Reyranella humidisoli: one gene and its partner. Each later gene encodes a partner of the first gene's protein in a complex. Links are inferred from orthologs where the notes say so. Each region holds a gene or a part of one and is shown in the gene's direction. Other genes may lie near its edges.

What was found.
Region 2: the proteins of trxB (region 1) and trxA are in contact, whole or in part, in a crystal structure (PDB 1F6M), measured with the Escherichia coli proteins. The link is inferred for Reyranella humidisoli from one-to-one orthologs.

The regions. Positions count from the first base shown.
Region 1 is NZ_JAHOPB010000002.1:200,825-204,139, forward strand. What follows is about bases 296-3,294. They hold trxB (thioredoxin-disulfide reductase), read left to right. Parts: upstream 296-1,308; coding sequence 1,309-2,280; downstream 2,281-3,294. Other genes in these bases: KQ910_RS19295 (nuclear transport factor 2 family protein), read right to left, coding at 296-598; KQ910_RS19300 (Lrp/AsnC family transcriptional regulator), read right to left, coding at 653-1,132; KQ910_RS19310 (LysR family transcriptional regulator), read left to right, coding at 2,312-3,202. In the rest of the region: KQ910_RS19290 (inner membrane-spanning protein YciB), read right to left, coding at 1-127; more of KQ910_RS19295, read right to left, coding at 221-295.
Region 2 is NZ_JAHOPB010000001.1:1,910,577-1,913,590, reverse strand. Bases 317-3,014 are described here. They hold trxA (thioredoxin), read left to right. Parts: upstream 317-1,355; coding sequence 1,356-1,673; downstream 1,674-3,014. Other genes in these bases: accD (acetyl-CoA carboxylase, carboxyltransferase subunit beta), read right to left, coding at 2,998-3,014; KQ910_RS09395 (bifunctional folylpolyglutamate synthase/dihydrofolate synthase), read right to left, coding at 1,686-2,984; addA (double-strand break repair helicase AddA), read left to right, coding at 317-1,269. Outside these bases: more of addA, read left to right, coding at 1-316. UniProt on the Escherichia coli protein: Participates in various redox reactions through the reversible oxidation of its active center dithiol to a disulfide and catalyzes dithiol-disulfide exchange reactions.

The DNA.
Region 1 (3,315 bases):
GGCCCAGTGCCATGCCGAGGCCGACCGCGAGGAAGAGGTTGCCGGTCGCGACATAGACGGCGAGGAAGAGGAGCGTCGAGGCGAGGTCGAGCAACAGGACCTTCGACGCCTGGAAGAGGTTCTTCATGGGCTGGGCTTGCGTGAGAGTTTCATGACAACGCTGTGTATTTAACGCACGCTATCAATACACGGCGTTCCCCGCAAGGGTATCCGCTATTGCTTAGGCGACGACGACCTTGATGTAGGTGTCCTTCATCACGATCAGGCCGCGGCGGAAGGTGTAGAGGTCGCAGCCCAGCCATTCCTGCCGCTCTCCGGTCCGCAGGGTGGCGATGCGATGCCACTCCGTCACGGCCCGGTCGCCGTGGATGAACTCGCTGGTGTGGTTCCACTTCACGTCGCTGGCGGCCGCGAACAGGGGCTCGAAGTAGCTGCGGATCGCGGCCTTGCCCTTGAAGCTCTGGCCCCAATAGTCGGGACCCTTGGCGTTCCGGAATTCACCGTCCTCGGCAAAGGAATCAACAATTCCGTCGACATCGCGTCGCGCGAAAGCGTCAGCGACGCGGTGCAGGATCTCGAAGGTGACGTCGTCGGTCATTTCTTGCCTCACAATTACCGCGCGGGCTATTTCCGCCCGCTATCTCGACGGAGGCTAGGCCTCCGTCGAGATGGGAACGCCCGGCACCTGCTTGGCGGTGCGGAACACCATCATCGACTTCACGTGGCTGACGTTGGGCGCCGAGGTCAGCCGGGTGGTCAGGAATTTCTGATACTCGTCCCAGGTTTCCGCGACGATCTTCAGCAGAAAATCGGCCTCGCCGGCCAGCATGTGGCACTCGCGAACCTCGTCCCACTTCTCGATCAAATCCTCGAAGGACTTGAGGTCGGCCTCGGCCTGGCTGTTCAGGCCAACCAGGGCGAACACGGATACGCTGTAGCCCAGCGCCTCGGGGCTGAGTTCGGCATGGTAGCCCTTGATGATGCCCGCCCGTTCCAAGGCCCTGACGCGCCTCAGGCAGGGCGGCGCGGAGATGCCGGCCCGCTCGGCCAGCTCCACGTTGGTCATGCGTCCGTTCGACTGCAGGTCGCTTAGAATTCGCCGGTCAATTCGATCGAGCTTGGCCCGAGCCATCGTTTTCCTCCGTTGGCCGGGGTCTATGCCAGAACCATGCCACGCACGCAATAAAGTTGCGAGAATTCGCCGCTTGGCTGTGAACAATTGCGTGTGAAATTCACATCTGACCGTGCAACGCGGACGAGGTTTGCATATATGTGGGCGATATGCAGTTGGCGGGATGCGGAGTGGTCATGGCAGCAACTCATCGAAGCAAGGTGATGATCCTGGGCTCGGGGCCGGCGGGATACACGGCGGCGATCTACGCAGCGCGCGCCAGCCTGAAGCCGATGCTGGTGCAGGGCATCCAGCCCGGTGGACAGCTTACGATCACGACCGACGTCGAGAATTACCCGGGCTTCGCAGACGTCATCCAGGGCCCGTGGCTCATGGAGCAGATGCAGAAGCAGGCCGAACATGTCGGCACGCAGCTTTTCTTCGACACGATCGTCGACGTTGACCTGACCCGGCGGCCGTTCGTCTGCCTGGGCGATTCCGGGGACCGCTACGAGGCCGATTCGCTCATCATCGCGACCGGCGCCACGGCGCGTTGGCTGGGCATCCCGAGCGAGGAGACGTTCCGCGGCGGCGGCGTTTCGGCCTGCGCGACCTGCGACGGCTTCTTCTTCCGTGGCAAGGATGTCGTGGTGGTCGGCGGCGGCAACACCGCGGTCGAGGAGGCGCTCTACCTCACGCATCACGCCTCCAAGGTGACGCTGGTTCATCGCCGCGACAGCTTCCGCGCCGAGAAGATTCTGCAGGATCGCCTGTTCAAGAACCCGAAGGTCAGCGTCATCTGGGATCACGTGGTGGACGAGGTGCTGGGCGAGAAGACGCCGGCCCCCATCGTCACCGGCGCGCGCCTGCGCAACGTCAAGACCGGCGCGGTGCAGGACATCAAGACCGACGGTTTCTTCGTGGCGATCGGCCACTCGCCCAATACCGAGCTGTTCAAGGGCAAGCTCGACATGGACGGCGAGGGCTACCTGATCACCAAGCCCGATTCGACCGCGACGAACATCGAAGGCGTCTATGCGGCCGGCGACGTGCAGGACAAGGTCTTTCGCCAGGCCGTTACGGCAGCGGGTACCGGCTGCATGGCTGCCCTCGAGGCCGAGAAGTGGCTGGCGGCGCAGGAGGCGCGTCCCGCACAGGCCGCCGAGTAGAACCGGGAGCGAGGACAGGGGAGGCATGGGAATGGACTGGGACAAGCTGCGCATATTCCAGGCCGTGGCGGACGCCGGCAGCTTCACCCATGCCGGTGAATCGCTGAAGCTCAGCCAGTCGGCGATCTCGCGCCAGATCGGCGCGCTCGAGGAACAGCTTGGCGTCATGCTGTTCCATCGGCATGCGCGCGGCCTGATCCTCACCGAACAGGGCGAACTGCTCTATCGGACCGCGCGCGACATGGCCGCCAAGGTCAATACTGCGGAGGCGCTGCTGCGCGCCAACCAGGACAAGCCCGCCGGGCGGCTCAAGATCCACGCCACCGTGGGCTTCGGCTCGACCTGGCTGACCACGCAGATGCACGAGTTCATCGCGCTCTATCCCGAGATCGACGTAAGCCTCGTCCTGTCGGACAACGAACTGGACCTTGGCATGCGCGAAGCCGACGTGGCCATCCGCATGGTCATGCCGCGCCAGCCCGGCCTGGTTCAGCGCCACCTGCTGACGGTCCGCAGTCACGTCTATGCCTCGCACGGCTATGTGCAGAAGTACGGCAAGCCGGCCACCATCGAGGAACTGGACCAGCACCGTCTCATCATCTTCGGTGAGGACGCGCGGGCGCCGGTTCAGGACGTGAACTGGCTGCTGCGCGAGGGTAATGCCGACCAGAATCCGCGGCTGGTGGTGCTGCGGGTCAACAATACCTACGGCATCTTCCGGGCAGTCGAGTCCGGTCTGGGGATCGCCTCGCTCCCGGATTATCTGGCGCGCGAATCCACCAAGCTCGAAATGCTCCTGCCGGACCTGAATGTCCGGACGACGGATGTCTATTTCACCTATCCGGAGGAGTTGAGGCACTCCAAGCGCATCGCGGTCTTCCGTGATTTCCTGCTGCGGAAGGTGGCGGAGACCCGTTTTTAACAGCGAGATCTGCAGGATTGCATACTAAGTGCGAGGCATGCGCGCGTCGCATGCCAGTGTCCAAAACTTCACCACTACCAATCTCGGCGATGAGGCATAGGTTGATGGCAGGT
Region 2 (3,014 bases), on another replicon or contig:
TACCAGGGCATCGAAGGCGGCTCGCTGCAGGGCTTCCTGCGCTGGTTCGAGACCGGCGGCGGCGAGATCAAGCGCGACCTCGACCAGAACCGGCGGCGCGAGCTGCGCATCCTGACCGTACACGCATCGAAGGGCCTGCAGGCGCCGATCGTCTACCTGCCCGACACGACGCGCGTGCCGCGCGATTCGGAGCGGTTGCTGGCGGGTGCCGAGGGCGAGGCCCGTCTCTGGCTGCCGCGCACCGACGACGCCAACGAAGCGGCGCGCGCCTGGCGCAGCGAGGCCCGCGACCGCGCGCTGGAGGAACAGAACCGGCTGCTCTACGTCGCCATGACCCGCGCCGAGGACCGGCTCTATGTCGGCGGCTGGGTCGGCTCGCGCAAGCCCGACCGCGGCTGCTGGTACGAACGCATCGAGACCGGCCTGCGGGCCAGCAGCGAGGCGGCAGACAGCGACGACGAGCTGCATGCGCGCGCGCGTGCCGTCGCGCGGCCCTTCGACTTCACCGCGGCTCTCGGAGTCGATGGCTGGGAGGGCGATGGCTACGAGCTGATCAACCAGGGCCGGATTATCGAGACGGAGCAACCCGAACTGCCGATCGCCGACGAGGCGCCGTTGCCGGACTGGTGGAGCCAGCCGGCGCCCGAGGAGCCCGATCCGCCGGCGCCGCTCGCACCGTCGCAGCCGCTGCCCGACGAGGCCGCGGCCGAACCGCGGGCCTACAGTCCGCTGATCGCCGACGATCCAAAGCGCTGGCGGCGCGGCCTGCTGTTGCACGATCTGCTGCGACACCTCCCCGGCCTGCCGTCGTCGGCGCGCAGCGACGCGGCCCGCCGCTTCCTCGCCCAGCCCGCGCACGAGCTCCCGCCGGAGGACGTGGAGAGCTGGGCCGCGGAGGCACTGTCCGTCACCGAAACGCCTGCTCATGCCGCGCTGTTCGCCCAGGGATCGCGCGCCGAAGTGCCGTTGATCGGCACGGTGAAGACGGCGCGCGGCACCTTCACGGTGAGCGGCCAGGTCGACCGGCTGGCCGTATCGGCAACGGAAGTCCTGATCGTCGACTACAAGACCAACCGCCCGCCGCCCGACTCAGCCGCCGACGTGGCACTGGCCTATCGCCGCCAGCTCGCGCTCTATCGGTCGCTGCTCCAGCAGATTTATCCGGGCCGCACGGTCCGGGCTTTCCTGCTGTGGACCGCGGCCCCGCGCCTGATGGAGATTTCTGCAGAAACCCTAGATAAATCAATGCCTTATGCCGCTACATCTTGACTCCGGGGGCGTGCGTTCCTAGCTTCTGGGGCAAGGGCGGCGCCGGTCCCTCCGACCGGCCTGTAGTGTTTTTGGGAGAACCCACGATGACCGTTAAAGCAACCGATGCTTCCTTCGAGCAGGAAGTCCTGAAGTCAGACACGCCCGTCCTCGTCGACTTCTGGGCCGAGTGGTGCGGTCCGTGCCGCATGATCGGCCCGTCGCTCGAAGACATCTCCAAGGAGATGGACGGCAAGCTCAAGGTGGTGAAGGTCAACATCGACGAGAACCCGATGGTGCCGACGCGCTACGGCGTGCGTTCGATCCCGACCCTGCTGCTGTTCAAGAACGGCCAGGTCGCCGCCACCAAGATCGGCGCCGAGCCGAAGCAGAAGCTGGTGAGCTGGATCAACACCGTCGTCTGATCCAGTACCGGCTCAGCCGTTGCGGACGAGGACCTCGCCCGCGACGTAAAGCGAGCCGCAGATGAGAATGCGCATCGGCGCGGGCTGGGTGGCCAACAGGTCTTCCAGCGCCGCGCCGATGTCGTTTGCGGGCGCGCAATCGAGCCCGACATCGGCGGCCTTCGCACAGGCCTCCTGTGGCGTGTAGGCGGCATGACCTTCGGGAAACGGGATCGCGCGTGCCGCCGTGGCGTAGCGCGCCAGCGGCCGCAGGAAGCCCGACGCGTCCTTGGTGGTCTGCATGGCGAAGATCAGATACAGCGGCAGCGCCGCCGGTTCCTTCGCCCACTCCGCCGCCATCCGGCCGAGCACGATGCCGCAATCCTCGTTGTGGCCGCCGTCGAGCCACAGCTCGCAGCCGGGCGGCAGCGAGCTCGACAGCGGGCCCGTCGTGAGACGCTGCAGGCGAGCCGGCCATTCGACCGATGCGAGCCCCGTGCGAATTGCGGTATCGCCGATGTCGAAGCGCGCCGCCCGCAGCCGCTCGATGCAGGCGATCGCGGTCGCCGCGTTGTCGATCTGGTGCGCGCCGATCAGTGCCGGCGCCGGCAGGTCGAGCGTGAGCAGATCGCTTTCGTAGCGGAAACCCGCCTCCTGCGGGATCACCTGCCACTCGCGGCCCATGCGGAACAGGGGCGCCGCGAGCTTGGCCGCCTCGGTCTCGATGACCTGCGCACTGATCTCCCGCTGACGGCCGATCACCGCAGGCGTCGCGCGCTTCAGGATGCCGGCCTTCTCCCAGGCGATGCCTTCGAGCTTGTCGCCGAGAAAGCCCGTATGGTCGTAACCGACCGGCGTGATGGCCGACAGAACGGGCTCGATCACGTTGGTGCTGTCGAAGCGGCCGCCCATGCCGACCTCGATGATGCCGAGTTCGGCCGGCACGCGCGAGAAGGCCAGGAACGCGAGCGCCGTGGTGATGTCGAAGAAGGAGATCGGCGTGTCGCCGTTGGCCTCCTCGCACTCGGTCAGCAGCTCGTCGAGCACGTCGTCCTCGATCAACTCGCTGGCGACGCGGATGCGCTCGTTGAAGCGCACGAGATGCGGCGAGGTATAGACGTGGACGCGATAGCCCGCGGCTTCGGCCATGGCGCGCAGATAGGCAACGAGCGAGCCCTTGCCGTTGGTGCCGGCGACATGGACCAGCGGCGGCAACTTCGTTTCCGGCGATCCCAGCCGCTTCAGCAGCCTCTCGATGCGCTCCAGTCCGAGGGTGATGACCCTGGGATGGTGGCTCATCAGACGCTGAACGATCGGATCGTTCGCGGTCACGTCAGCGATCCATTCAGCGTGCAGTCGAGA